One region of the Neisseria sp. P0001.S005 genome, then DNA from elsewhere that is predicted to be linked to it. Evidence: riboswitches for the same ligand, from Rfam matches in the RefSeq annotation. Region 1 holds a riboswitch; the other holds the start of a gene.
The links. A riboswitch is a leader RNA that binds a small molecule or an ion and turns the genes downstream of it on or off. The one in region 1 is predicted to bind glycine.

Region 1 (15,350 bases):
CAGGACAAGCGGTGATGAACCGTCCGGAAATCACCGTCCGCATCGATTTGCAACGCGGCGATACGACGGCGGCTGTTTATACCTGCGATTTGTCGCACGAATATGTGTCGATTAACGCGGATTACCGTTCTTAAAAACCTTTATCCTTGTTTTCAGACGGCCTTTAAGAAAAGTATCAAGGCCGTCTGAACACATTGACTGCGTGTTTATTATGAAATTTCCCCAGACTTGGGCGGCGCGCCTTGCCCACAAAATCCGCCAAACCAAACGCTTGTCGAAAAAGAGCATTGCCCTTCTGTTTTTGCTGGCAGGATCGGCACTGGTTGCCCTGACTGCTTTGATGTTTGCGTACTTGGCGGATTTGGCTTTGGAATGGAACGCCTTGTTGGTGGGAAAATATCCGTGGTTTGCGTGGGTGGCTTTGCCGCTGGGTTTGCCGCTTTTGGCGTGGTTTACGCGCAAATTTGCGCCGTATACTTCCGGCAGCGGTATTCCGCAGGTCATCGCTTCATTGTCTTTACCTTATGGCGTGCAGAAAACCCGTTTGATTCGTTTGGGCGAAACCTTTTTCAAAATTCCGCTGACGTTTTGCGCCATGCTGTTGGGCGCGTCTGTCGGCAGGGAAGGGCCGTCTGTGCAAGTGGGCGCGGCGGTAATGAATGCTTGGGGCGCGTGGTGTAAAAAGCACGGGCTGGCGTTTAGGGGTATGCAGGAAAACGATTTGATTGCCGCAGGTGCGGCCGGCGGTTTGGCGGCGGCGTTTAACGCGCCTTTGGCCGGCGTGGTGTTTGCCATCGAAGAATTGGGGCGTGGCGTGCTTTTACGTTGGGAACGTCAAATCCTGATGGGCGTGTTGGCGGCCGGTTTCATTCAAGTGGCGATACAGGGCAATAACCCGTATTTCTCAGGTTTTCAAGGGCATGAGTTGCCAAACATGCTGATGTGGGCTGCGGTGTCGGGCATCGTCTGCGGCGTGGCCGGCGGATTGTTCGGCAGCTTTTTGTATCGCGGCGCGGCGGCATTCGCACCGGTACGCTGGCGCAGTTTCATCCGCCGCCATTTGTTGGTGGTCGCCTTTGCAATGGGTATCTTGCTGGCGTTGCTCGGTACGTTTTATCAAGGCAAAACCTATGGCACGGGCTATCACGAAGCCGCTGCCGCACTCAAAGGCGCGTATGAAGCGCCGTTCGGCTTGGCAGTCGCAAAATGGGCAGCAACCGTGTTCAGCTATTGGGCAGGCATTCCTGGCGGCATCTTCACGCCGTCGTTAACCATCGGTGCGATGATAGGCGAACACATGGCTTCTTTCGCGCAACTGGGCGACGCGTCCAATGTCGCGGTTTTGCTCTGCATGGCCGCATTCCTTGCCGCCGCGACCCAATCGCCGTTGACCGCCGCCGTGGTGGTCATGGAAATGACGGGCGGACAGAATTTACTGTTTTGGATGTTGCTGACTTGCATCTTCGCTTCGCAAGTCTCGCGCCAATTCTCGCCGCATCCGTTTTACCATGCCGCAGGTTTGCGCTTCAGACGGCATATTGAAGCCGAAAGCGGACATGTTCAGCACGAGAAAAAAGAATAGGTCGGTATATAAAAGGCCGTCTGAAGATCAGATTTCAGACGGCCTTTATTATGTCGTTTAAAGCTGTATTACGGTTTACTTAAACAGCAAAATCAGCAGCAAAACAACCGCAATCACACCCAGCCACAGGCTTTGGCGTTGCTGTACTTTGACCAAGTGAACATAGGCATCGCGCATTTCCTGTTGGCGGTTTTCATCAATCAGCGCACTGATTTTGCGCGGCAGGGAAGGGATGATTTGCGCCCAATCGGGAGCTTCGTTTTTGAGGTTGCGCCAAAGGGCTTTGGGGCCGACCTGTTCGTTCATCCAGCGCACCAAAAACGGTTTGGCGGTTTTCCACAAGTCCAAATCGGGATCGAGCTGGCGGCCCAAGCCTTCGATATTGAGCAGCGTTTTTTGCAGCAATACCAGCTGCGGTTGGATTTCGACATTGAAACGGCGGCTGACTTCAAACAGGCGCATCAGCACCAAGCCGAAGGAAATCTGCGAAATCGGTTTGTTGAACACAGGCTCGCACACGGCGCGGACAGCGGCTTCCAATTCTTCCGCACGTGTGTCGGCAGGCACCCAACCTGATTCGATGTGGGCGGTGGCGACGCGGTGGTAATCGCGGTTGAAGAAGGCGAGGAAGTTGATGGCGAGATAGCGTTTGTCGTAATCGGTCAGTGTGCCAACGATACCGAAATCGAGGGCGATGTAGCGGTTGTCGGCGGCGACCAAAATATTGCCGGGGTGCATATCTGCATGGAAAAAGCCGTCGCGGAAAACTTGCGTGAAGAAGATTTCCACGCCGTAATCGGCAAGTTTGTGCAAATCAATGCCGTCTGCTTTGAGTTTGGCGATATCGGATACCGGCGTGCCGTCCATCCATTCGATGGTCAGTACGTCGCTGGTGCAGTAGTCGTAAAACACCTTTGGCACAATCAGCATATCGCTGTTTTGGAAATTACGTCCGAGTTGGCTGGCATTGGCGGCTTCGCGCATCAAGTCCAATTCGTCGTGCAGGTATTTGTCAAATTCGGCCACCACTTCGCGCGGCTTCAAACGCTTGCCGTCTGAAAACAAACGTTCCACCCAGCCTGCGCCAAAGCGCATCAGCGACAAATCCTGTTCGATAACGGGCAAAAGGTTGGGGCGCAAGACTTTCACTGCGACCTGTTCGCCCGAATGCAGGCGGGCTTTGTGTACCTGGGCGATAGACGCGCTGGCGACAGGCTCGGTTTCAAATTCTGCGTATAAAGTGTCGATGGATTGGCCCAAAGATTTTTCGATTTGCGAGCGCGAAAGCTGCGCGTCAAACGGCGGCACTTTGTCTTGCAGCCTTGCCAGTTCGACCGCGTAATCATGCGGAATCAAATCGGGGCGCGTGGACAATACCTGTCCGAATTTAATGAAAATCGGCCCCAGGCTTTCCAACGCCAAACGCAGGCGCACGGCAGGCATCTCGTGTTTGAACTTGGACGACTGCGGCAGCATATTGAGGAAAGTCCGCGCCCAACCCGGATGGACCAGCGAGGCAATCAGCTCGGCAAGGCGGTAGCGGTAGAGCGTGCAGAGGATGGTTTTAATGCGTTTGAGGCGGTTCATGATGGACGCAGATAAATCGAAAAAACAGAATTATATAGGAAAAACGGCCAAGGGCTTCAGACGGCCTGAGACTTTTGCAAAAACATTTGCCGTATAGTTAACAAATTTATAAAGGCTAAGGTTTTGCCGCCCCAATAAAAAGACGAATATTCACATCATAAAATATTCGTCGGCTACTTGCCCAAACCGCCGATTCAAGACATAATCGGGAAATGTGCAGGAGAGTGTTACACCCAACTACAATGTAACCACCGAAGGCGCAGACACCCTTAAATCGCTCAGGTATCAGGGACTGCACATTGAAACAAACAATCTGGAGAGCGGCGTTAGAATAACGTCCACCGAAGGGGAGAAGGCCGTCTGAACCACCATTCAGACAACCGCGCAAAACAGTGAGCAGACTGGTTTGCATCATGCGGATACGGCCGAAAATCTCAGGTTCAAGGACAGATAGGGTCATCCGCGCATAGGTGCGCGGGCGGCATCTGAACAAAAAATCCGGAGAAATTTGAGAATGACTGCTCTGAAAACCACCCCATTTCATCAAGCCCATCAAGATGCAGGCGCGAAGCTGGTAGATTTTGCCGGCTGGGAGCTGCCCATCCATTATGGTTCACAAATCGCCGAACACGAAGCCGTGCGCACCGACGCCGGTATGTTTGACGTATCCCATATGCTCGTTACCGACGTAGCAGGCGCAAATGCCAAAGCCTTTTTCCGCAAATTGATTGCCAACGATGTCGCCAAACTCGCTTTTGTCGGCAAAGCCCTTTATTCCGCGCTGCTCAACGACAACGGCGGTGTGATTGACGACTTGATCGTTTACCGCACCAACGAGGCCGAAACCCAATACCGCATCGTGTCCAACGGCGCGACCCGCGAAAAAGACACCGCCCAGTTCCACAAAGTCGGACAAGAATTCGGCATCGCCTTCAACCCGCGCTACGACCTCGGTATGCTTGCCGTACAAGGCCCGAAAGCCATCGAAAAACTCCTGACCGTCAAACCTGAATGGGCGGACGTGATTCACGGCCTCAAACCGTTCCAAGGTGCAGACTTGGGCAACGACTGGTTTGTTGCCCGCACCGGCTACACCGGCGAAGACGGCGTCGAAGTCATCCTGCCCGGCACCGAAGCCGTCGCATTCTTCAAAGCCCTGCAAGCAGCAGGCGTACAGCCTTGCGGCCTCGGCGCACGCGACACCCTGCGCATGGAAGCCGGTATGAACCTCTACGGCAACGATATGGACGACAATACCAGCCCGCTCGAAGCAGGCATGGGTTGGACGGTTGACTTGAAAGACGAAAGCCGCGACTTTGTCGGTAAAGCCGCCTTGCTGGCATTGAAAGAAAAAGGCGTTGCCGTCAAACAGGTCGGCCTGTTGCTCGAAAAAGGCGGCATCCTGCGCGCGCATATGGAAGTGTTGACCGACAAAGGCAAAGGCGAAACCACTAGCGGCGTATTCTCTCCAAGCCTGAAACAATCCATCGCCATCGCGCGCGTACCGAAAGACTTTGACGGCGATACCGCCAAAGTGTTGATGCGCGGAAAAGAAGTGGACGTGCGTGTACTGAAGCTGCCATTCGTCCGCAACGGTCAAAAACAGTTTGATTAATATCGATTCAGACGGCCTTTATTTGTTAAAGGCCGTCTGAAAGCAGGTTTTAAGGAATTGTTGTTTCCTATGAAAGCAACCTTTGGCAGTTTATTGTTGTTATTGATGTTATCGGCTTGCGCTTCGTCTGCCGGCGAGCGCGGATTGATGTTTTTCGATACAGAAGGAAAATCCCGTACTGCAACATTTATGAAAACCGTTGGCGGCAATGGAAAGATTGCCGGCGAGGTGACGATAGACGGGGAATATGCTCTTGATATTATCCGCATGAATGATGATTTGAGTATTGCCGTGCAAGATAATAAGGGTAGAAGCCGTGCTTCTGACCTGAAATCATTGTCGCAAGCAAAATCATTTACCCTGTTTGCGTTCAGCCGTTATGCGGGAACAGTTGAAGTGGATAAAGTATCGGCTGTTACAAGCATTTGTGCAGATTACCGCAGCAAAGGCCTGAAGGTTGCCGTTGCAGACAATATGAGTTCCAAACAAGGAATCGTTGTATTCCGCGCAAGTGGCGTAATGGCAAGTAACAAGCGCAAGATAAACGAAGCATATTTGGATTATTCTGCATCCCCTAAACTTCCTTCCGCCCAAAAGCAAAAATTGGAACAAGATAAAAACAATATGATTGCCGTCCATTACGGACGCTTGGAAGAATTAATCGCACGAGGTATCTGCGCACGCTAAGTTGTGCAGATGCCGTCTGAAAATAACCCCCTATCAATGGAGTATCAAACCATGAGCAACATCCCAGCCGAACTGAAATACGTTGCCAGCCACGAATGGCTGCGCCTTGAAGAAGACGGTACCATCACCGTCGGCATTACCCATCACGCGCAAGAGCTGTTGGGCGACATCGTGTTTGTCGAGCTGCCAGAAGTCGGCGCAAACCTGGCTGCCGAAGAGCAAGCCGGTGTGGTTGAGTCTGTAAAAGCCGCATCTGACGTGTACGCGCCGATTGCAGGCGAAGTCGTTGCCGTCAACGAAGATTTGCCCAGCGCGCCGGAAACTGCCAACAGCGACCCTTACGGCGCAGGCTGGTTCTTCAAAATCAAACCTGCCAACCCTGCCGATTACGACGGTCTGCTGACTGCCGAACAATACGCAGGCGAAGTAGCTTAATTTTTGCAAACATCCAAACAGGTTTTGCGCCTGTTTGATGGTGCAGGTCTTAGGTCGTCTGAAAATACTTTCAGACGGCCTTTGTTTCAATTTTCCTCAATAAACATGAATTACTGCGAATTTGTCGCCACGCTACCCGACGATACGGACAACCCCAACCAACATTATCACGACACGCAATACGGTTTTCCGATTGAGGACGACAATGAATTGTTTGAGCGGCTGGTGTTGGAAATCAATCAGGCGGGTTTGAGCTGGACGCTGATGTTGAAGAAGCAGCAGGCATTTCAGACGGCATTTAAAGGTTTCGATATCGAGACGGTCGCCGCATTTGACGAAGCCGATATTGAGCGGCTGCTTGCCGACGCAGGCATCGTCCGCAACCGCCTGAAAATCAACGCAGCCATTTATAACGCGCGACAAATCAAACAAATACAGCAAGAATACGGCTCATTCAAAAACTGGCTGGATGCACACCATCCGTTCGACAAGGCTGAATGGGTGAAGCTGTTTAAAAAACATTTCAAATTTGTCGGCGGCGAAATCATCGGCGAATTTCTGATGAGTACCGGCTACCTGCCCGGCGCGCATGTGGAAACCTGTCCGGTTTATAGGGAAATATTGGCATGTCGTCCAAAGTGGGCGGAGGCCGTCTGAAACAACATCTGCAAGAAAAAACAGTGTTGATATCGATAACACCGCAAGGAGTAGAAATGAAACTATCTGAATTGTTCAACCCGAACGAATTTGCCGCGCGCCATTTGAGCTTTGGCGACGAGGCTGCGCTTTTGGAAGCGCTCGGCGAGAAGAGCATGGATGATTTTGTCGGCAATACCGTGCCGCAAAGCATCCGTATGCCGTCCGAACTCGATTTGCCCGAAGCTTTGACCGAGGCGGACGCGTTGGCGAAATTGAAAGGCATCGCGTCTAAAAACGTGATCAACAAGTCCTATATCGGCTTGGGCTATTACCCGACACGCGTGCCGAACGTGATTTTGCGCAACGTATTGGAAAATCCGGGTTGGTACACTGCCTACACCCCGTATCAGGCGGAAATTGCCCAGGGCCGTTTGGAAGCTTTGTTGAACTTCCAACAAGTGTGTATCGATTTGACCGGTTTCCCTGTGGCAGGCGCGTCTTTGTTGGACGAGGCAACTGCCGCCGCTGAAGCGATGGCGATGGCGCACCGCGTGGGCAAAGTGAAATCCGAGCGTTTCTTTGTGGATGCGCGCGTGTATCCGCAAACTTTAGACGTGATGAAAACCCGTGCCAAATATTTCGGCTTTGAACTGGTGGTCGGCGATTTTGCCCAAGCGGATGAAGGCGAATACTTCGGCGCGCTGCTCCAATACGTCGGCAAAGACGGCGACGTGCAAGACTTGCAGGACGTTATCGGCCGTCTGAAAGCCAAAGGCACAATTGTGGCCGTTGCCGCCGACATCATGAGCTTGGTCTTGCTGAAATCCCCTGCCGAGTTAGGCGCAGATATTGCTTTGGGCAACACCCAACGCTTCGGTGTGCCGATGGGCTTTGGTGGTCCGCACGCTGCTTATTTCGCGTTTAAAGACGAGTTCAAACGTTCCGCTCCGGGCCGCATCATCGGCGTATCCAAAGACGCATCGGGTAAACCCGCGCTGCGCATGGCGTTGTCCACACGCGAGCAACACATCCGCCGCGAAAAAGCGACATCCAATATTTGTACCGCACAAGCATTGCTGGCAAACTTGGCCGGTATGTATGCCGTTTACCACGGCCCTGAAGGCGTGAAACGCATTGCCAACCGCATTCATGCGCTGGCTTCTGCCTTTGCCGATGCGCTGGTTTCAGACGGCCTGAATGTGGTTCACAAAGTCTTCTTTGATACCATTACCGTTGATTTCGGCAGCAAAGAGAAAGCAGACCAAGTGTTTGCCGCTGCTTTGAAATCGGGTTACAACCTGCGCCGCGTCAACGATACTCAAGTTGCGGCTGCGTTCCATGAAACGTCGGCATACGAAGATTTGGTCGATTTGTACCGCGCATTTACCGGCAAAGATACATTCACATTTGCCGATGATGTCAAAGGTCGTCTGAATGCCGAATTGCTGCGTCAGGACGACATTCTGCAACATCCTGTGTTCAACAGTTACCACACCGAACACGAAATGTTGCGCTACCTGAAAAAACTCGAAGACCGCGACTTGGCGATGAACCGCAGCATGATTTCATTGGGCAGCTGCACCATGAAACTCAACGCGACTGCGGAAATGTTGCCGATTACTTGGGCTGAGTTCACCGACATCCATCCTTACGCTCCCGAAGCGCAAACCGCCGGCTATCGCGAATTGCTTGCCGATATGGAAAACAGCCTGAAAGCCATCACCGGCTTTGACGCGATTTCCTTCCAGCCTAACTCCGGCGCACAGGGCGAATATAGCGGCATGCTCTCCATCCGCCGTTACCAAGAAGCCAACGGCGAGGGACACCGCAACATCTGTCTGATTCCAAAATCAGCCCACGGTACCAACCCTGCGACTGCGGCCATGCTCGGTTTGAAAGTCGTCGTTGTCGACACCGACGAACACGGCAACGTCAACATCGACGATTTGAAAGCCAAAGCCGAGCAATACCGCGACGCTTTGTCCGCCATCATGATTACTTACCCGTCCACCCACGGCGTGTACGAAGAAGGCATCCGCGACATCTGCCGCATCATCCATGAAAACGGCGGACAGGTTTATATGGACGGCGCCAACCTCAACGCCCAAATCGGCATCATGCAGCCTGCCGAAGTCGGCGCGGACGTGTTGCACATGAACCTGCACAAAACCTTCTGTATCCCTCACGGCGGCGGCGGTCCGGGCGTCGGCCCTATCGGTTTGAAAGCCCACCTTGCCCCGTTTGCACCGGGACACGCTTTGACCGACACCCACAGCGCCAGTGCCGACCAAACCGCCGTTGCTGCTGCGGCCTTCGGTTCAGCGTCCATCCTGCCGATTACCTGGATGTACCTGACCATGATGGGCAAACAAGGCATGGAGCAGGCGACACGCTGGGCATTGCTCAACGCCAACTACGTTGCCAAACGCCTGAGCGAAGACTATCCGATCCTGTATACAGGCAAAAACGGACGCGTCGCGCACGAATGTATCGTTGATTTGCGTCCGCTCAAAGCCGAAAGCGGCATCACCGAAACCGACATCGCCAAACGCCTGATGGACTATGGCTTCCACGCGCCGACGGTTTCCTTCCCTGTTGCCGGTACGCTGATGATTGAGCCGACCGAGAGCGAAAGCAAAGCCGAGCTCGACCGCTTCATCGCCGCCTTGAAACAAATCAAACAGGAAGTGCTGAAAGTCGAGCGCGGCGAATGGCCGAAAGAAGACAATCCGCTGGTCAACGCTCCGCACACTGCATCCGACGTAACCGGCGAATGGACGCATCCGTACTCCCGCGAAGAAGCTGTCTTCCCATTGCCGTTCGTCCGCGAACACAAATTCTGGCCGAGCGTCAAACGTGTAGATGAAGTGTATGGCGACCGCAATCTGATTTGCTCCTGCTTGCCGATTGACGCATACGAAGATTAAGCCTGAATAGGTTTAAAATTGAACAGGCTGTCTGAAAATGAAAATAGTTTTCAGATGGCCTTTTGTTTGTTAAGATATTTCGCCCGAGAACATACATTTGTTTTTGGTAAAACAACGGATAAGGCATTCGGAAAGATAGACGGCGAATGCCTTTGCTTGCGGATAAAACCAAACGGCTTTCCATAACGATAAGCAAAAGGCCGTCTGAAAAACAGGAGGACACGATGGACGAACTTTTTATTCAAACGTTGACGATTGCTGGCTCAGATTCCGGCGGCGGCGCAGGCATACAGGCGGATTTGAAGACATTTCAGATGCGCGGCGTGTTCGGCACCAGCGTACTGACCGCGGTTACCGCACAAAATACTTTGGGCGTATCGGCAGTGCATCCGATACCGACCGACATAATTGCCGCGCAAATTGCCGCGATTCAGGAGGATTTTCAAATCCGTGCTTATAAAATCGGCATGCTGGGTACGGCGGAAATCATCGAATGCGTGGCGGAACAAACCGCCGAATGCGACTTCGGTAAACGCGTATTGGATCCGGTCATGATTGCTAAAGGCGGTGCGCCGTTGTTGGAAAACTCGGCCGTCGAAGCCATGAAACGCCTGCTGCTGCCGCATACGGACGTCTTGACCCCCAATCTGCCCGAAGCGCAGGCTTTGACGGGTATTAATATTGAAAACCGCCAAGATGCGGAACGCGCCGCCAAAATTCTTCAGGATTGGGGCGTGAAAAATGTGGTGATTAAAGGCGGCCATCTTGCCGACAGCCAAAGCGAATATTGCACCGACTGGCTGTTTACGCCATACGAAACCATTGAGCTGAACAGCAAACGTTTCCCAACGCCGCATACGCATGGCACGGGCTGCACGTTTTCCGCCTGTATTACTGCCGAGTTGGCAAAAGGGTTTAGCGTGCCTGAGGCGGTTCAAACGGCAAAAAACTATATTGCCGCCGCCATTTCCCATCCTTTGGGCATCGGGGCAGGGCACGGGCCGGTCAACCACTGGGCGTATCAGGACGAATGATGCGTTTAGTCCGATTGTAATTGATTGTATTTTTCAGACGGCCTGACTAGGTTTATCATTTGAAATTGTTTACAATATCGGATTAATGCTTTTACGGATAAAAAAGACACCATGCAAGTTACCTCAAAATGGATAGACGGAATGTGCTTCGTCGGTACAACGGCAAACGGACACAGCGTTGTGATGGAAGGCGCGGCGGCTGAAGGCGAAGTCAAACGCGGCCCCAGCCCGATGGAAATGTTGTTGTTGGGTGTAGCAGGCTGCTCCAGCATCGATGTCGTGATGATTGCCGAGAAACAACGCCAAAAAATCACCGACTGCCGTGCCGAAGTGACTGCCAAACGCGCCGACACCGCGCCGCGCGTGTTTACCGAAATCCATATCCATTTCAAAGTGTATGGTCGGGATTTGCAAGAAAGCGCGATTGAACGCGCCGTACAGATGTCTGCCGAAAAATATTGCTCCGCATCGATTATGCTGGGCAAAGCGGCAAAAATGAGCCACAGCTTCGAGATCGTCGAAACAGAATAGGACGGTTTCAGGGTGGGCGTGTCGGAGCGTGAACCGACTACCCACAAAAAAAGCAGATATATTCACGCATTAACATGAATATATCTGCTTGCTTTTTATTCCTTTTTCTTCTCTCTCTATCAGCCTTTATAACTTGGCTTGTTGATCTCATTGTGCAAGTTTCGTTTAACATTGTCAACAATTTTTAATTATATTTTAAACACCCCCGAAAGCTGCAGGTTTGTAAACGCTTGTGCCTTAATACGGATACTGGGGAAACATTATGGATTACGAAAATAATACCAACGTTGCGCCTGCAACTTCATCGCTTATTTTGGAAGAGCGTCACGATTCCGAACTCTTCCGCGTGTACGCATTGATTTTGGACGGCATTACCGACCATCTGCTGTTGCCGGGCAAAAAACTGACCGAGTCCGAGCTTTGCCGACAAATGGTTTGCTCGCGTAATACCGTGCGTGGCGCATTGTCGCTTTTGGCGCACGACAAAATTGTCGATTTGCAGCCCAACCGCGGCGCATTTGTCCATGTGCCGGACTTGAAAGAAATGAAAGACGTGTTCAACACGCGTATCGAAATGGAAAGCATGATTTTGAGCGTCCTCATTGATATGCCTGATTTGGAAACGCGTCTGCAACCGCTTTACGCCATGATTGAGCAAGAGGGCGCAGCCTCCGAAAGCGGCGACCGCGTGGGTTGGAACCGCCTGTCCAATGCCTTCCATGTCGAATTGGCGCGGCTGTTGGATAATGATGTCCTGTTTGAAATCATGAATACCTTGTGTGCGCGCTCTTCATTGATTGTGGCCGTTTCCGACCCGCTTCGCAAAGAAAAGCGCAACATCGATTCCAATTCACACCATGAACACCGGGAAATCCTCGATTTGTTGCTGGCAGGCAAGCGCAACCGTGTGACCAAAGTCATGCGCCGCCATTTGGGCGCGTGTATGGAACGCTTGGAACAGAAACTCGAGATGTAATCGGTTTGACAATAACAAGGCCGTCTGAAATATTCAGACGGCCATTGGTTTATCCCTATAAAACGAAACGCCATGAAACCAAAAATCCAAAGACACGAACATATCCTCACCCTTGTCCGCGAACATAACTTTATGACGGTGGAAGAGTTGGCGGCGAATTTGGATGTGACACCGCAAACCATACGCCGCGATGTGCAAGAGTTAAGCGAGACCGGACAGCTCAAACGCTATCACGGCGGCGCATCTTTGGGCGATGTTTCAGTTGTAACGGCAGGGCAGGAGCGGCGCAACCATCAGCAGCAGGAAAAAAACGCCCTTGCCCGACTGATTGCTTCCACCATTCCCGACAATGCCTCGCTGTTTATCAGCATCGGCACCACCATGGAAGCCGTTGCCGCCGAATTGGTCAGACAGCGTAAAAACCTGCGGATTATCACCAACAATATTTACGCCGCCTCCATCACTGCGGCGCGTACCGATTACACGGTCATCATCGCTTCCGGGGTGGTCCGCCCCTTGGACGGTGGTATTACCGGCGTGGCGACCGTCGATTTTATCAACCAATTCAAAGTCGACTATGCCATCATGAGTACCCACGGCATAGAAAACGATGGCTCGCTTTTGGATGACGATTACAAGGAAGTCAGCGTGATGCAGGCAATGGTGAACAATGCCCGCGTGCGCTATCTTGGCGTCGATCACAGCAAATTCAACAGCAATGCCTTGGTCAGGCTGGGCGATATCGGCGCATTCGATAAGCTGTTTACCGACCGCACACCATCCGTCGCCATGCAGAAAACCCTAAACGAGCGCGGCGTAGCGTGGCAGGTTGCCGACCCTGTATCAAAGTAGCCAAGTCGGGTACAATTGAGCCATCATTCCATTCCTTTCAGACGGCCTGATTGAATGTTCAGGCCGTCTGAAAACAGAAAATCATTTTCCCATCAAAGAAATATTATGTTGAATAAAGACCAATTCGCGGACAACCATTTCATCCGCACCATTATCGAAGAAGACCTCAAAAGCGGTAAACATACAGCCATCCAAACCCGTTTCCCGCCCGAGCCGAATGGCTATTTGCACATCGGTCACGCCAAATCCATCTGCCTGAACTTCGGTTTGGCATATATTTACGACGGCTTGTGCAACCTGCGTTTCGACGATACCAATCCTGAAAAAGAAAACGACGAATACGTCAACGCCATCAAAGAAGACGTCGAGTGGTTGGGTTTCCATTGGGCGGGTGAGCCGCGTTTCGCTTCCAATTATTTCGACCAGCTTTACGACTACGCCGTCGGTTTGATCAAAGATGGCAAAGCGTATGTCGATGATTTGACGCCCGAAGAAATGCGCGAATACCGCGGCACATTGACCGAAGCGGGTAAAAACAGTCCTTACCGCGACCGCAGCGTCGAAGAAAACCTCGACCTGTTCACACGCATGAAAAACGGCGAGTTCCCCGACGGCAGCAAAACCCTGCGCCTGAAAATCGACATGGCTTCAGGCAACATCAATATGCGCGACCCCGTCATCTACCGCATCCGCCGCGCCCATCACCACAACACCGGCGACAAATGGTGCATCTACCCGATGTACGACTACACGCATTGCATTTCCGATGCCATCGAAGGCATCACGCATTCCTTGTGTACGCTCGAATTTGAAGCCCACCGCCCGCTGTACGACTGGGTGTTGGACAACATCCCCGCGCCGCACGTCACCCGCCCGCGCCAATACGAATTTTCCCGTTTGGAGCTTCTGTATTCCATCACGTCCAAACGCAAGCTGAACCAACTGGTTTCAGACGGCCACGTTGCAGGCTGGGATGATCCGCGTATGCCGACCATTTCTGGTATGCGCCGCCGTGGTTACACGCCCGAAGGTCTGCGCCTGTTTGCCAAACGCGCCGGTATTTCCAAATCTGAAAACATCGTCGACATGAGCGTGTTGGAAGGCGCGATTCGCGAAGAGCTGGAAAACTCTGCTCCACGCCTGATGGCGGTTTTGAACCCGCTCAAAGTCACGCTGACCAACTTTGAAGCAGGCAAAACCCAAAGCCGCCGCGCCGCGTTCCATCCGAACCACGAAGAAATGGGCGATCGCGAAGTACCTATTTCACAAACCATCTACATCGAAGCTGACGACTTTGCCGAAAATCCGCCTAAAGGTTTCAAACGCCTGATTCCCGGCGGCGAAGTGCGTTTGCGCCACGGCTATGTCATCAAATGCGATGAAGTAGTAAAAGACGAGGCAGGCAATGTGGTTGAACTCAAATGCAGCATCGACCACGATACCTTGGGCAAAAATCCAGAAGGCCGCAAAGTCAAAGGCGTGATTCACTGGGTGTCTGCCGAACACGCAGCAGAAATCAAAGTCCGCCTGTACGACCGCCTCTTTACCGTCGAGCGTCCCGATGCCGTGCGCGGCGAAGACGGCGAATACCTGCCGTTTACCGATTTCCTCAACCCCGAGTCCGTCAAAGAAATCACCGCCTACGCCGAACCCGCAGCCAAAAACCTGCCCGCCGAAAGCCGTTGGCAGTTTGAGCGTCTGGGCTATTTTGTGACCGACCGCAAAGACCACAGCCCCGAGCAGCCCGTGTTCAACCGCACGGTTACGCTGAAAGATTCTTGGCAGCCCAAGTAATCTGTTTGCAACAGCGATATTGGAAGGTCGTCTGAAAACTTGAAATTCGGTTTTCAGACGGCCTTTGTTGATAAAGGATTGAGATGGAACGTTATTCCGTACATTTGAAACTGCTGGGAATGGCGGTGTTGTGGGGCGCGTCTTGGCCGATGGGGCGGATGCTGGGGCAGTCGCTGCCGCCGCTGACGGGCGGGGCGGTTCGGTTTGTACTGGCTTCGGTTTTGTTGTTGGGCTGGTTGTTTGCGCGCAGCAGGTTTGCGACTTTGGCGGCTTTGTCGGCGCGGCAATGGCTGGGCTTGACTGCAGCCGCTTCCGTCGGAGTATGCGGCTATGCGGTGTTTTTTATGCTGGGTTTGCAGACTATGCCGGCAGGCAAGGCGGCGGTGGTTGTGGCAGTGAATCCGGTATTGACGCTGCTGTTGGCGACTTGGTTTTTCGGCGAGCGTTTAAATGCGAAGATTTTGGCGGGCATGCTGCTGGCGGTCTGTGGTGCCATTATGGTGGTAACGCAAGGGCAGCCGTTGACAGTGTTATCGGGCGGCATCAAGGCGGGGGAGTGGCTGATTTTCGGCTGCGTGGTCTGTTGGGCGGCTTATACCTTAATCGGTCGCGCGGTTTTGCGCGGGATAGATGCGCTGACGGTAACGACGGCAACTTCGTTCATCGGCGCGTTGATGTTGTCGGCGGTGGC
Region 2 (15,350 bases), on a different contig from region 1:
TGCGTGAATATATCTGCTTTTTTTGTGGGTAGCCGGTTCACGCTCCGGCACGCCCACCCTGAAACCGCCCTATTCTGTTTCGACAATCTCGAAGCTGTGGCTCATTTTTGCCGCTTTGCCCAGCATAATCGATGCGGAGCAATATTTTTCGGCAGACATCTGTACGGCGCGTTCAATCGCGCTTTCTTGCAAATCCTGACCATACACTTTGAAATGGATATGGATTTCGGTAAACACGCGCGGCGCTGTGTCGGCGCGTTTGGCAGTCACTTCGGCACGGCAGTCGGTAATTTTTTGGCGTTGTTTCTCGGCAATCATCACGACATCGATGCTGGAACAGCCTGCTACACCCAACAACAGCATTTCCATCGGGCTTGGGCCGCGTTTGACTTCGCCTTCAGCCGCCGCGCCTTCCATCACAACGCTGTGTCCGTTTGCCGTTGTACCGACGAAGCACATTCCATCTATCCATTTTGAAGTAACTTGCATGGTGTCTTTTTTATCCGTAAAAGCATTAATCCGATATTGTAAACAATTTCAAGTGATAAACCTAGTCAGGCCGTCTGAAAAATACAATCAATTACAATCGGCCTAAACGCATTATTCGTCCCGATACGCCCAATGGTTGACCGGCCCGTGTCCTGCCCCGATGCCCAAAGGATAGGAAATGGCGGCGGCAATATAGTTTTTTGCCGTTTGAACCGCCTCGGGTACGCTAAACCCTTTTGCCAACTCGGCAGTGATGCAGGCAGAAAATGTGCAGCCCGTGCCATGGGTATGCGGCGTTGTGAAACGTTTGCTGTTCAGCTCGATGGTTTCATATTGCGTAAACAGCCAGTCGGTGCAATATTCGCTTTGGCTGTCGGCAAGATGGCCACCCTTAATTACCACATTTTTCACACCCCAATCCTGAAGAATTTTGGCGGCGCGTTCCGCATCTTGGCGGTTTTCAATATTGATACCCGTCAATGCCTGCGCTTCGGGCAGATTGGGGGTCAATACGTCCGTATGCGGCAACAGCAGGCGTTTCATGGCTTCAACGGCTGAATTTTCCAACAACGGCGCTCCGCCTTTGGCAATCATGACCGGATCCAACACGCGTTTGCCGAAGTCGCATTCGGCGGTTTGTTCCGCCACGCATTCGATGATTTCCGCCGTACCCAACATGCCGATTTTATAGGCACGGATTTGGAAATCCTCCTGAATCGCGGCAATTTGCGCAGCAATCATGTCGGTCGGTATCGGATGCACTGCCGATACGCCCAAAGTATTTTGTGCGGTAACCGCTGTCAGTACGCTGGTACCGAACACGCCGCGCATCTGAAATGTCTTCAAATCTGCCTGTATGCCCGCGCCGCCGCCGGAATCTGAGCCGGCAATCGTCAGCGTTTGAATAAAAAGTTCGTCCATCATATCCTCCTGTTTTTCAGACGGCCTTGTGTTTATCGTTGTTGAGAGCAGTTTGGTTTTATCCGCAAACAAAGGCATTCGCCGTCTATCTTTCCGAATGCCTTATTTGTTGTTTTACCAAAAACAAATGTACGTTCTCGGGCGGAATATCTTAACAAACAAAAGGCCATCTGAAAACTATTTTCATTTTCAGACGGCCTGTTCAATTTTAAACCTATTCAGGCTTATTCTTCGTATGCGTCAATCGGCAAGCAGGAGCAAACCAGATTGCGGTCGCCATACACTTCATCTACCCGTTTGACGCTCGGCCAGAATTTGTGTTCGCGAACGAACGGCAATGGGAAGACGGCTTCTTCGCGAGAGTACGGATGCGCCCATTCACCGGTTACATCTGCTGCGGTATGCGGAGCGTTCACCAGCGGATTATCCTCTTTCGGCCATTCGCCGCGCTCGACTTTCAGCACTTCCTGTTTGATTTGTTTCAGGGCGGCGATGAAGCGGTCGAGTTCGGCTTTGCTTTCGCTCTCGGTCGGCTCAATCATCAGCGTGCCGGCAACAGGGAAGGAAACCGTCGGCGCGTGGAAGCCGTAGTCCATCAGGCGTTTGGCGATGTCGGTTTCAGTGATGCCGCTTTCGGCTTTGAGCGGACGCAAATCGACGATACATTCGTGCGCGACGCGGCCGTTTTTGCCTGTATACAGAATCGGATAGTCTTCGCTCAGGCGTTTGGCAACGTAGTTGGCGTTGAGCAATGCCCAGCACGTTGCCTGCTCCATGCCTTGTTTACCCATCATGGTCAGGTACATCCAGGTAATCGGCAGGATAGACGCAGAACCGAAGGCCGCAGCAGCAACGGCGGTTTGGTCGGCACTGGCGCTGTGGGTATCGGTCAAAGCGTGTCCCGGTGCAAACGGGGCAAGGTGGGCTTTCAAACCGATAGGACCGACGCCCGGACCGCCGCCGCCGTGAGGGATACAGAAGGTTTTGTGCAGGTTCATGTGCAACACGTCCGCGCCGACTTCGGCAGGCTGCATGATGCCAATTTGGGCGTTGAGGTTGGCACCGTCCATGTAAACCTGTCCGCCGTTTTCATGGATGATGCGGCAGATGTCGCGGATGCCTTCTTCGTACACGCCGTGGGTGGACGGGTAAGTAATCATGATGGCGGACAAAGCGTCGCGGTATTGCTCGGCTTTGGCTTTCAAATCGTCGATGTTGACGTTGCCGTGTTCGTCGGTGTCGACAACGACGACTTTCAAACCCAGCATGGCCGCAGTCGCAGGGTTGGTGCCGTGGGCGGATTTGGGAATCAGGCAGATGTTGCGGTGTCCCTCGCCGTTGGCTTCTTGATAGCGGCGGATGGAGAGCATGCCGCTGTATTCACCCTGCGCGCCGGAGTTGGGCTGGAAGGAAATCGCGTCAAAGCCGGTGATGGCTTTCAGGCTGTTTTCCATGTCGGTCAAAAGCGCGCGGTAGCCTGCGGCTTGGTCTTTGGGGGCGTAGGGGTGGATGTCGGTGAACTCTGCCCAAGTAATCGGCAACATTTCCGCAGTCGCGTTGAGTTTCATGGTGCAGCTGCCCAATGAAATCATGCTGCGGTTCATCGCCAAATCGCGGTCTTCGAGTTTTTTCAGATAGCGCAGCATTTCGTGTTCGGTGTGGTAACTGTTGAACACAGGATGTTGCAGAATGTCGTCTTGACGCAGCAATTCGGCGTTCAGACGGCCTTTGACGTCATCGGCAAATGTGAACGTATCTTTGCCGGTAAACACGCGGTACAAATCAACCAAATCTTCGCATGCCGATGTTTCATGGAATGCAGCCGCAACTTGAGTATCGCTGACGCGGCGCAGGTTATAACCCGATTCTAAAGCAGCGGCAAACACCTGGTCTGCTTTCTCTTTGCTGCCAAAATCGACGGTAACGGTATCGAAGAAGACTTTGTGAACCACATTCAGGCCGTCTGAAACCAGCGCATCGGCAAAGGCAGAAGCCAACGCATGGATACGGTTGGCAATGCGTTTCACGCCTTCAGGGCCATGGTAAACGGCATACATACCGGCCAAGTTCGCCAACAATGCTTGTGCGGTACAAATATTGGATGTCGCTTTTTCGCGGCGGATGTGTTGCTCGCGGGTGGACAAAGCCATGCGCAAGGCAGGCTTGCCCGATGCGTCTTTGGACACACCGATGATACGGCCTGGGGCAGAACGCTTGAACTCGTCTTTAAACGCGAAATAAGCAGCGTGCGGACCGCCGAAGCCCATCGGCACGCCGAAGCGTTGGGTGTTACCCAAAGCAATATCTGCGCCCAATTCAGCCGGAGACTTCAGCAAAACCAAGCTCATGATGTCGGCGGCAACGGCCACGATTGTGCCTTTTGCTTTCAGACGGCCGATAACGTCCTGCAAGTCTTGCACGTCGCCGTCTTTGCCGACGTATTGGAACAGCGCGCCGAAGTATTCGCCTTCATCCGCTTTAGCAAAATCGCCGACCACCAGCTCGAAGCCGAAATATTTGGCGCGGGTTTTCATCACGTCCAAAGTCTGCGGATAGACGCGCGCATCCACAAAGAAACGCTCGGATTTCACTTTGCCCACGCGGTGCGCCATCGCCATCGCTTCCGCCGCGGCAGTTGCCTCATCCAACAAAGACGCGCCTGCCACAGGGAAACCGGTCAAATCGATACACACTTGTTGGAAGTTCAACAAAGCTTCCAAACGGCCCTGGGCAATTTCCGCCTGATACGGGGTGTAGGCAGTGTACCAACCCGGATTTTCCAATACGTTGCGCAAAATCACGTTCGGCACGCGGGTCGGGTAATAGCCCAAACCGATATAGGATTTGTTGATCACGTTTTTAGACGCGATGCCTTTCAATTTCGCCAACGCATCCGCCTCGGTCAACGCTTCGGGCAAATCGAGTTCGGACGGCATACGGATGCTTTGCGGCACGGTGTTGCCGACAAAATCATCCATGCTCTTCTCGCCGAGCGCTTCCAAAAGCGCAGCCTCGTCGCCAAAACTCAAATGGCGCGCGGCAAATTCGTTCGGGTTGAACAATTCAGATAGTTTCATTTCTACTCCTTCGGTGTTATCGATATCAACACTGTTTTTTCTTGCAGATGTTGTTTCAGACGGCCTCCGCCCACTTTGGACGACATGCCAATATTTCCCTATAAACCGGACAGGTTTCCACATGCGCTCCAGGTAGGTAGCCGGTACTCATCAGAAATTCGCCGACGATTTCGCCACCGACAAATTTGAAATGTTTTTTAAACAGCTTCACCCATTCAGCCTTGTCGAGCGGATGGTGTGTATCCAGCCAGTTTTTGAATGAGCCGTATTCTTGCCGTATTTGTTTGATTTGTCGCGCGTTATAAATGGCTGCGTTGATTTTCAGGCGGTTGCGGACGATGCCTGCATCGGCAAGCAACCGCTCAATATCGGCTTCATCAAATGCGGAGACCGTATCGATGTCAAAACCTTTAAATGCCGTCTGAAATGCCTGCTGCTTCTTCAGCATCAGCGTCCAGCTCAATCCTGCCTGATTGATTTCCAACACCAGCCGCTCAAACAATTCATTGTCGTCCTCAATCGGAAAACCGTATTGCGTGTCGTGATAATGTTTGTTGGGATTGTCCGTATCGTCGGGAAGCGTGGCGACAAATTCGCAGTAATTCATGTTTGCTAAGGAAAAATTGAAACAAAGGCCGTCTGAAAGCATTTTTCAGACGACCTAAGACCTGCAATATCAAACAGATGAAAAACCTGTTTGAATGTTTGCAAAAATCAAGCTACTTCGCCTGCGTATTGTTCGGCAGTCAGCAGACCGTCGTAATCGGCAGGGTTGGCAGGTTTGATTTTGAAGAACCAGCCTGCGCCGTAAGGATCGCTGTTGGCAGTTTCCGGAGCGCTTGGCAAATCTTCGTTGACGGCAACGATTTCGCCTGCAATCGGAGCGTATACGTCAGATGCGGCTTTTACAGACTCAACCACACCGGCTTGCTCTTCGGCAGCCAGGTTTGCGCCGACTTCGGGCAGCTCGACAAACACGATGTCGCCCAACAGCTCTTGCGCGTGATGGGTAATGCCGACGGTGATGGTACCGTCTTCTTCAAGGCGCAGCCATTCGTGGCTGGCAACGTATTTCAGTTCTGCTGGGATGTTGCTCATGGTTTGATACTCCATTGATAGGGGGTTATTTTCAGACGGCATCTTCATAGATGCCTTGTTCAATGCTTTCTACAAACGTCCGTACCGGACGACAATTAAAACCTGCTTTCAGAAGGCCCTTAACAAATAAAGGCCGTCTGAACCGATATTAATCAAACTGTTTTTGACCGTTGCGGACGAACGGCAGCTTCAGTACGCGCACATCCACTTCTTTACCACGCATCAGCACTTTGGCGGTATCGCCGTCAAAGTCTTTCGGTACGCGGGCGATGGCGATGGATTGTTTCAGGCTTGGCGAGAATACGCCGCTGGTGGTTTCGCCTTGACCTTTGTCGGTCAACACTTCCATATGCGCGCGCAGGATGCCGCCTTTTTCGAGCAACAGGCCGACCTGTTTCACGGCAACGCCTTTTTCTTTCAATGCCACCAATGCGGCTTTGCCGACGAAATCGCGGCTTTCGTCTTTCAAATCAACGGTCCAACCCATGCCTGCTTCGAGCGGGCTGGTATTGTCGTCCATATCGTTGCCGTAGAGGTTCATACCGGCTTCCATGCGCAGGGTGTCGCGTGCGCCGAGGCCGCAAGGCTGTACGCCGGATTGTTGCAGGGCTTTGAAGAATGCGACGGCTTCGGTACCGGGCAGGATGACTTCGACACCGTCTTCGCCGGTGTAGCCTGTACGGGCGACAAACCAGTCGTTGCCCAAGTCTGCACCTTGGAACGGTTTGAGGCCGTGAATTACGTCTGCCCATTCAGGTTTGACGGTCAGGAGTTTTTCGATGGCTTTAGGGCCTTGTACAGCAAGCATGCCGAGATCGTAGCGCGGATTGAAGGCAACGCCGAACTCTTGTCCGACTTTGTGGAATTGCGCCGTATCTTTTTCGCGAGTCGCGCCGTTGGACACGATGCGGTATTGGGTTTCGGCTTCGTTGGTGCGGTAAACGATTAAGTCGTCAATCACGCCGCCGTTGTCGTTGAGCAAAGCGGAATAAAGGGCTTTGCCGACAAAAGCAAGTTTGGCGACATCGTTGGCAATCAATTTGCGGAAAAAGGCTTTGGCATTTGCGCCTGCTACGTCGGTAACGAGCATATGGGATACGTCAAACATACCGGCGTCGGTGCGCACGGCTTCGTGTTCGGCGATTTGTGAACCATAATGGATGGGCAGCTCCCAGCCGGCAAAATCTACCAGCTTCGCGCCTGCATCTTGATGGGCTTGATGAAATGGGGTGGTTTTCAGAGCAGTCATTCTCAAGTTTCTCCGGATTTTTTGTTCAGATGCCGCCCGCGCACCTGTGCGCGGATGACCCTATCTGTCCTTGAACCTGAGATTTTCGGCCGTATCCGCATGATGGCAAACCAGTCTGCTCACTGCTTTGCGCGGTTGTCTGAATGGTGGTTCAGACGGCCTTCTCCCCTTCGGTGGACGTTATTCCAACGCCGCTCTCCAGATTGTTTGTTTCAATGTGCAGTCCCTGATACCTGAGCGATTTAAGGGTGTCTGCGCCTTCGGTGGTTACATTGTAGTTGGGTGTAACACTCTCCTGCACATTTCCCGATTATGTCTTGAATCGGCAGTTTGGGCAAGTAGCCGACGAATATTTATGATGTGAATATCCGTCTTTTTATTGGGGCGGCAAAACTTGAGCCTTTATAAAATTGTTAGCTATGCGGCAAATGTTTTTGCAAAAGTCTCAGGCCGTCTGAAGCCCTTACCCGTTTTTCCTATATAATTCTGTTTTTTAGATTTATCCGCGCCCATCATGAACCGCCTCAAACGCATTAAAACCATCCTCTGCACGCTCTACCGCTACCGCCTTGCCGAGCTGATTGCCTCGCTGGTCCGTCCGGGTTGGGCGCGGACTTTCCTCAATATGCTGCCGCAGTCGTCCAAGTTCAAACACGAAATGCCTGCCGTGCGCCTGCGTTTGGCGTTGGAAAGCCTGGGGCCGATTTTCATCAAATTCGGGCAGGTATTGTCCACGCGTCCCGATTTGATTCCGCACGATTACGCGGTCGAACTGGCAAGGCTGCAAGACAAAGTGCCGCCGTTTGACGCGCAACTTTCACGCTCGCAAATCGAAAAATCACTGGGACAATCCATCGACACTTTATACGCGGAATTTGAAACAGAGCCTGTCGCCAGCGCGTCCATCGCCCAAGTACACAAAGCCCGCCTGCATTCGGGCGAACAGGTCGCCGTGAAAGTCTTGCGCCCCAACCTTTTGCCCGTTATCGAACAGGATTTGTCGCTGATGCGCTTTGGTGCAGGCTGGGTGGAGCGTTTGTTTTCAGACGGCAAGCGTTTGAAGCCGCGCGAAGTAGTGGCCGAATTTGACAAATACCTGCACGACGAATTGGACTTGATGCGCGAAGCCGCCAATGCCAGCCAGCTCGGTCGCAATTTCCAAAACAGCGATATGCTGATTGTGCCGAAGGTGTTTTACGACTACTGCACCAGCGACGTGCTGACCATCGAATGGATGGACGGCACACCGGTATCCGATATTGCCAAACTCAAAGCAGACGGCATTGATTTGCACAAACTTGCCGATTACGGCGTGGAAATCTTCTTCACGCAAGTTTTCCGTGACGGTTTTTTCCATGCGGATATGCACCCCGGCAATATTCTGGTCGCCGCCGACAACCGCTACATCGCCCTCGATTTCGGCATCGTCGGCACGCTGACCGACTACGACAAGCGCTATCTCGCCATCAACTTCCTCGCCTTTTTCAACCGCGACTACCACCGCGTCGCCACTGCCCACATCGAATCGGGTTGGGTGCCTGCCGACACGCGCGCGGAAGAATTGGAAGCCGCCGTCCGCGCCGTGTGCGAACCGGTGTTCAACAAACCGATTTCACAAATTTCCTTCGGCTTGGTGCTAATGCGCCTGTTTGAAGTCAGCCGCCGCTTCAATGTCGAAATCCAACCGCAGTTGGTATTGCTGCAAAAAACGCTGCTCAACATCGAAGGTTTGGGCCGCCAACTCGATCCCGATTTGGACTTGTGGAAAACCGCCAAACCATTTTTGGTGCGCTGGATGAACGAACAGGTCGGCCCCAAAGCCCTTTGGCGCAACCTCAAAAACGAAGCCCCCGACTGGGCGCAAATCATCCCTTCCCTGCCGCGCAAAATCAGTGCGCTGGTTGATGAGAACCGCCAACAGGAAATGCGCGATGCCTATGTGCATCTGGTCAAAGTACAGCAACGCCAAAGCCTGTGGCTGGGTATGATTGCGGTTGTTTTGCTGCTGATTTTGCTGTTTAAGTAAACCGTAATACAGCTTTAAACGACATAACAAAGGCCGTCTGAAATTTAGTTTTCAGACGGCCTTTTATATACCAACCTATTCTTTTTTCTCGTGCTGAACATGTCCGCTTTCGGCTTCGATATGCCGTCTGAAGCGCAAACCTGCGGCATGGTAAAACGGATGCGGCGAGAATTGGCGCGAGACTTGCGAAGCGAAGATGCAAGTCAGCAACATCCAAAACAGTAAATTCTGTCCGCCCGTCATTTCCATTACCACCACGGCGGCGGTCAACGGCGATTGGGTCGCGGCGGCAAGGAACGCGGCCATGCAGAGCAAAACCGCGACATTGGACGCATCGCCCAATTGCGCGAAAGAAGCCATGTGTTCGCCTATCATCGCACCGATGGTTAACGACGGCGTGAAGATACCGCCGGGAATACCTGCCCAATAGCTGAACACAGTTGCCGCCCATTTTGCGGCGGCCAAGCCGAACGGCGCTTCATACGCGCCTTTAAGAGCGGCTGCGGCTTCGTGATAGCCCGTACCATAGGTTTTGCCTTGATAAAACGTACCGAGCAGCGCCAGCAAGATACCCATCACAAAAGCGACCACCAACAAATGACGGCGGATGAAACTGCGCCAGCGTACCGGCGCGAATGCTGCCGCGCCGCGATACAAAAAGCTGCCGAACAATCCGCCTGCCACGCCGCAGACAATACCCGACACCACGGCCCACATCAGCATGTTTGGCAGCTCGTGCCCTTGAAACCCTGAAAAATACGGGTTGTTGCCCTGTATCGCCACTTGAATGAAACCGGCTGCCAACACGCCCATCAGGATTTGGCGCTCCCAACGTAAAATCACGCCGCGTCCCAATTCTTCGATGGCAAAGACCACGCCGGCCAAAGGCGCGTTAAACGCCGCCGCCAAACCGCCGGCCGCACCTGCGGCAATCAAATCGTTTTCCTGCATGCCCCTAAACGCCAGCCCGTGCTTTTTACACCACGCACCCCAAGCGTTCATGACCGCCGCACCCACTTGTACAGACGGCCCTTCCCTGCCAATCGACGCCCCAAAAATCATGCCCAAAAACGTCAGCGGAATTTTAAAAAAGGTTTCTCCCAAACGAATCAGACGGGTTTTCTGCGCGCCATAAGGCAAAGACAAAGAAGCGATGACCTGAGGAATACCGCTGCCGGAAGTGTACGGCGCAAATTTGCGCGTAAACCATGCCAAAAGCGGCAAACCCAGCGGCAAAGCCACCCACGCAAACCACGGATATTTCCCTACCAACAAAGCGTTCCATTCCAAAGCCAAATCCGCCAAGTACGCAAACATCAAAGCCGTCAGGGCAACCAGTGCCGAGCCTGCCAGCAAAAACAGAAAGGCAATGCTCTTTTTGGACAGGCGTTTGGTTTGGCGGATTTTGTGGGCGAGGCGCGCCGCCCAAGTTTGGGGAAATTTCATCATAAACACGCAGTCAATGTGTTCAGACGGCCTTGATACTTTTCTCAAAGGCCGTCTGAAAACAAGAATAAAGGTTTTTAAGAACGGTAATCCGCGTTAATCGACACATACTCGTGCGACAAATCGCAGGTATAGACGGCCGCCGTCGTATCGCCGCGTTGCAAATCGATGCGGACGGTAATTTCCGGACGGTTCATCACCGCTTGTCCTGCTTCTTCGGTATAGCTTTCCGCGCGGCCGCCGTTTTCGGCCACTAACACGTCATCCAGCCACATTTTCAAAGCATCGACATCCAAGTCTTCAATACCGGCATAGCCGACGGCTGCCAACAGACGGCCCAAGTTCGGGTCGGAGGCAAAGAAAGCGGTTTTCACCAAAGGCGAATGGGCGACGGCATAAGCCACTTTGCGCGCCTCTTCGCGGGTTTTCGCGTTTTGCACTTCAACCGTGATGAACTTGGTCGCACCCTCGCCATCACGGACAATCGCCTGCGCCAATTCCAAAGCCAGCGAACCGAGCAAGGCTTTAAGCTGCGCATAGCGCGGATCGGCGGTATTGTCGATTTCGCTCTGACCGCAACGGCCTGTCGCCATAATCACGAAGCTGTCGTTGGTACTGGTATCGCCGTCCACGGTAATCGTATTGAAACTTTCGTCTGCGATTTCTTGTGTCATCAGTTGCAAAATCGGTTGGGACACTTTGGCATCAGTAGCGATAAACGACAACATGGTCGCCATATTAGGATGAATCATACCCGAACCTTTGGCGATGCCGGTGGCGCGGACTGTGTGTTTCTCGCCGACCAAGCCTGTGCGTGAAGCGGCTTTCGGTACAGTATCCGTCGTCATGATGGCACGAGCCGCGTCCGACCAGAATGCAGGGCGCACTTGCGGCAAAGCGGCCACGATTTTATCCACAGGCAACGGCTCCAAAATCACACCGGTCGAAAACGGCATAATCTGATTGGATTGGCAGCCGACCTGTTCCGCCGCCGCCGCGCACACTTTAATCGCGTCCAGACGGCCTTGTGCGCCGGTACCCGCATTGGCATTACCCGTATTGATGACTAAGGCACACACGCCGTCTTGGTCAAACAGATGCGACTTGGCGATATGCACCGGCGCGGCGCAGAAACGGTTTTGCGTAAACACCGCGCCCACCGTATGACCGCCGCCCAACACCATCAGCGTCAAATCGTCGCGGTCTTGTTGCTTGATGCCGGCACGACCTGTAAACAGACGGATGCCGTCGATTTCCAACAATTCGTCTGCACGTTTTTCAGTCAAATTTACAGCCATATCATTTTCTCCTGTTTACACTATTTTCAGACGGCCTAAACGCTATACGCCCAATAAGGGAATTAAGATAGGTACCAATATCGCCGTCAACACGCCGTTGAGCGTCAAGCCCAAGCCGGCATATGCGGCCATACGGCGGCCATATTCCAAAGACGCCGCAATACCCATCGCATGCGAGGCCGTACCCAAAGACATTCCCACTGAAGAAGGCATATACAACGCCCCTTTCAACACTTTATATCCGGCCATCTGGCCAAAAAGTCCGGCAATAATCACCGTTGCCGCCGTAATCGCCGGAATACCGCCGATGGACGCCGTGATTTCAATCGCAATCGGGTTGGTCACAGATTTGGAAGCCAGCGACAGAATCACTTCGCGCGAAGCACCCAGCCATTTGGCAAAATACACGCCTGTAACAATGCCCGTCACGCTGCCTGCCAACTGCGACAACACCACCGGCAACCACTGGCTGCGGATACGGTCCCAATTTCGATAAAGTGGCACCGCCAGCAACACGACTGCCGGTTTCAACCAAAAATCAATAAAGTGCGAAGCAGAATGGTACAGCTCGTAATCGATGGTAAATACCTTCAAATACCCCATCAACACCAGCGTACTGATCAATACCGGATTACACAGCACATTCCCCGTGCGCGCCCGAATCTGCACCGCCAAAGCATACACGGCCAAAGTCAGGAACAACATGACCGAGGGCATGCGCAACAGCCCGTCTATGTTCATCACATCCACCTCCTGACCCACTCATGCACTTTGCCGGTCACCAACAATACGCAGATCGTACTACCGATTGTGGCCGTCAAAATCGAAAACCAGTCATTTGCAATCACATCCAAATAGCTGATGACGGCCACGCAAGGCGGCACCAAAAACAAAGTCAGGTTTGCCATCAAAATGTCTGCCAGCTCTCCCACCCAAGACAATTTGACCCAGCCGGCCTGAAGCGCGACAAACAGCAAACCCATGCCGACAATACTGCCCGGCAGTTTCAACCCCAAAATCCAAACGGTTGCCTCGCCCAAAGCCAAGCAACCCAATACCACCAATAAGGCACGAATAATATTCATTAAGCCGGTTTCTCCTTATCCTTTTTCAGACGGCCTCAAAAAATTTATTAATCATTGAATCATATCGTGCCACAGGCCGTCTGAAAAGGGAAGAAACACCTTCCTTCAAGTTTAATGAAAGATAAGTATGATTACTCTAGCGGATTGGCTTAGGCAATATTGAAACCCCTACCCTGCTTTTTGTCTTTAACGGCCGCCGCAAACCGGGCATTCGGGATTACGTCTCACCCCGTATTGCTGCCATTTTCCGCTCAACGCGTTGTAGGTAGAAAGTTTGCCGTGCGACGGTGCACCGATACCGAGCAGCACTTTAAGCGCTTCGGCGGCTTGGGTCGTTCCGATAACGCCGACCAATGGCGAAAAAACGCCGAACAATGCACAAGCGCCGTCGCTGGCTTGTTCGCCGTCAAACAGGCAGGCATAGCAGGGCGTATCGGGAAGATCGGGACGGTACACGGCAATTTGTCCGTCAAAGCCGACGGCCGCGGCGGAAACCAAAGGCGTGCGCGTGGCAACGGCGACGCGGTTGACCGCCTGGCGCGTGGGATAATTGTCGGAACAATCGAGGATGATGTCGGCTGCGTTTGCCAATTCGACAAGCCTGGCTTCATCGAGAAATTCGGCAATGGCTGTAATGTGTGTTTGGCTGTTGATCTGTTTCAGACGGCCTTGCATGACCAAAGCCTTGTTTTTACCGATGTCGGCTTCGGTAAACGTGATTTGGCGTTGAAGGTTGGTCTCGTCAATGGTATCGGCATCGGCAATCGTCAGGCGGCCGATACCGGCGGCGGCAAGATACGGCAAGGCCGCCGCACCCAGTCCGCCGCAACCGACAACAAGCACATGGGCGGCCATGAGTTTTTCTTGGCCTTCGATACCGATTTCGTCAAGCAGGATATGGCGGCTGAACCGCAAGAGTTGTTGATCGTTCATCATAATGATAAGGCCGTCTGAAACCCAACGTTCAGACGGCCTGAATGGTTTAGAAATTAATATTTTCGTATGCGTTGTCAAACAGGAAAGGACGGCCTTCGCTGCTGGTTTCGGATTCGAGGCGGATGCCGCTGAGCATCATATTGCGGTCAACGTCTTTCATCATGTCGTAAACGCTCAAGAGCGCCAAATTGAGGCCGGCCAGGGCTTCGGTGGCAATGCTGCCGTTGCTGTGCGCTTGGACGGTCAGCGTGGCCTTCAGGCAGGCCAACTCAACGTTAATATCGAAATCAACCTGCACGCCGATGATGCGGCCGGGCAGGTGCAGCGGAATCAGGTTGGCAGTCTGTTTGATGCTCTGAATGGCGGCAACGCGGGCGATGGTCAGGATACTTGCCTTTTCGGTGGCATTCTCTATCAACACCCGTATCGCCTGCTGGCTCATGTTGACGGTGCCGACGGCGACGGCGGTGTGTTGTTCAGGAAAATCGGGCTGGTTGGGAAATTCAATCATGGGTTTCTCGCCTCTGTTTTGATGGGCAATATTTTACGGCATTTTACAGACAGCGACCACGCGGCGGATACGGACGGCTGTTTTCTGGTTTGAAATGTATCGGACGGCAGCATTGGCAGTTTACAAAAATTTGCTATACAATGGATTCAGGACAAACCCAAATTAACATTTAAATAAGAGAAAAATCATGCAACTGCATATCTTAAACAATCCCAAAGATGCCGCTTTGGCAGCGGATGCGGAATTTTTAAAACAGTCTCTTTTCAATCTGCTGCATGAGGAAGCGTCGCCTTTGGTAGTCGAAACCGTTAAGTTATTATCGACTTCAGACGACAGCGCTGCCTTGATTGAGAAGGTGTTGCCGCAATTGGACGAACAACAAACCCACGATTTAACCTTGGCCTGCGGCCTGTTCGCACAGATTTTGAACATCGCCGAAGACGTGCACCACGAACGCCGCCGCCAAATCCACGAAGATGCCGGCCACAGCGCAGCAGAAGGCAGCCTGACGGAAACCGTACGCAAACTCAAAGCCGGCAAAGTCAACGGCAAAGCGGTGCAACAACAACTGGACAACACGGTCGTTACCGCCGTTTTAACCGCGCACCCGACCGAAGTGCAACGCCAAACCGTCTTGAGCTTCAACCGCCGCATCCGCGCGCTGCTGCCGCAACGCGAACGCTGCACCAATCCTGATGCGCTGGCTCAGTTACGCCGCGAAATCGACACCGTGCTTTTGGGCTTGTGGCAGACCAGCGAAACGCGCCGCCACAAACTTAGCGTCAACGACGAGATCAACAACGGCGTATCCATCTTCCCGATGAGCTTCTTTGAAGCCCTGCCCAAACTCTACCGCACAATGGAACGCGATTTTCAGACGGCCTATCCCGGCGTCCGCGTTCCGAATATCCTTAAAATCGGCGGCTGGATCGGCGGCGACCGCGACGGCAACCCGTTCGTTTCTGCCGAAACCTTGCGTTTTGCGTTCAGACGGCATGCCGACGCAGTGTTCCGTTTCTATCGTGGCGAACTTGACAAACTTTACCGCGAACTGCCACTCTCCATCCGCCGCGTCAAAGTCAACGACGACGTGATGGCATTGGCCGCCCTCTCGCCTGACGAAGAAATCGCCCGTACCGAAGAACCCTACCGCCGCGCCATCGCCTACATCATGGCGCGCGCCATGGGCAAAGCGCGCTCACTCGGTTTGGGCA

Region 2: linked by a shared signal. The riboswitch ahead of gcvT (glycine cleavage system aminomethyltransferase GcvT) and the one ahead of gcvT (glycine cleavage system aminomethyltransferase GcvT) in region 1 are both predicted to bind glycine.

Annotation. Positions count from the first base shown of each region.
Region 1 is NZ_JBQCTZ010000014.1:13,621-28,970, reverse strand. It holds gene argJ (bifunctional glutamate N-acetyltransferase/amino-acid acetyltransferase ArgJ) at 1-134, shown strand, start outside; gene ACTHSP_RS03635 (chloride channel protein) at 212-1,582, shown strand; gene ubiB (ubiquinone biosynthesis regulatory protein kinase UbiB) at 1,658-3,169, opposite strand; glycine riboswitch at 3,377-3,474, shown strand; gene gcvT (glycine cleavage system aminomethyltransferase GcvT) at 3,684-4,784, shown strand; gene ACTHSP_RS03620 (hypothetical protein) at 4,932-5,471, shown strand; gene gcvH (glycine cleavage system protein GcvH) at 5,508-5,906, shown strand; gene ACTHSP_RS03610 (DNA-3-methyladenine glycosylase I) at 6,012-6,563, shown strand; gene gcvP (aminomethyl-transferring glycine dehydrogenase) at 6,620-9,472, shown strand; gene thiD (bifunctional hydroxymethylpyrimidine kinase/phosphomethylpyrimidine kinase) at 9,697-10,506, shown strand; gene ACTHSP_RS03595 (OsmC family protein) at 10,618-11,037, shown strand; gene ACTHSP_RS03590 (GntR family transcriptional regulator) at 11,300-12,013, shown strand; gene ACTHSP_RS03585 (DeoR/GlpR family DNA-binding transcription regulator) at 12,086-12,865, shown strand; gene ACTHSP_RS03580 (glutamine--tRNA ligase/YqeY domain fusion protein) at 12,971-14,659, shown strand; gene ACTHSP_RS03575 (DMT family transporter) at 14,743-15,350, shown strand, end outside.
Region 2 is NZ_JBQCTZ010000011.1:18,671-34,020, forward strand. It holds gene ACTHSP_RS03025 (OsmC family protein) at 70-489, opposite strand; gene thiD (bifunctional hydroxymethylpyrimidine kinase/phosphomethylpyrimidine kinase) at 601-1,410, opposite strand; gene gcvP (aminomethyl-transferring glycine dehydrogenase) at 1,635-4,487, opposite strand; gene ACTHSP_RS03040 (DNA-3-methyladenine glycosylase I) at 4,543-5,094, opposite strand; gene gcvH (glycine cleavage system protein GcvH) at 5,202-5,600, opposite strand; gene gcvT (glycine cleavage system aminomethyltransferase GcvT) at 5,734-6,834, opposite strand; glycine riboswitch at 7,045-7,142, opposite strand; gene ubiB (ubiquinone biosynthesis regulatory protein kinase UbiB) at 7,349-8,860, shown strand; gene ACTHSP_RS03060 (chloride channel protein) at 8,936-10,306, opposite strand; gene argJ (bifunctional glutamate N-acetyltransferase/amino-acid acetyltransferase ArgJ) at 10,384-11,604, opposite strand; gene ACTHSP_RS03070 (LrgB family protein) at 11,647-12,345, opposite strand; gene ACTHSP_RS03075 (CidA/LrgA family protein) at 12,345-12,689, opposite strand; gene ACTHSP_RS03080 (HesA/MoeB/ThiF family protein) at 12,876-13,622, opposite strand; gene ACTHSP_RS03085 (cyclic pyranopterin monophosphate synthase MoaC) at 13,672-14,136, opposite strand; gene ppc (phosphoenolpyruvate carboxylase) at 14,324-15,350, shown strand, end outside.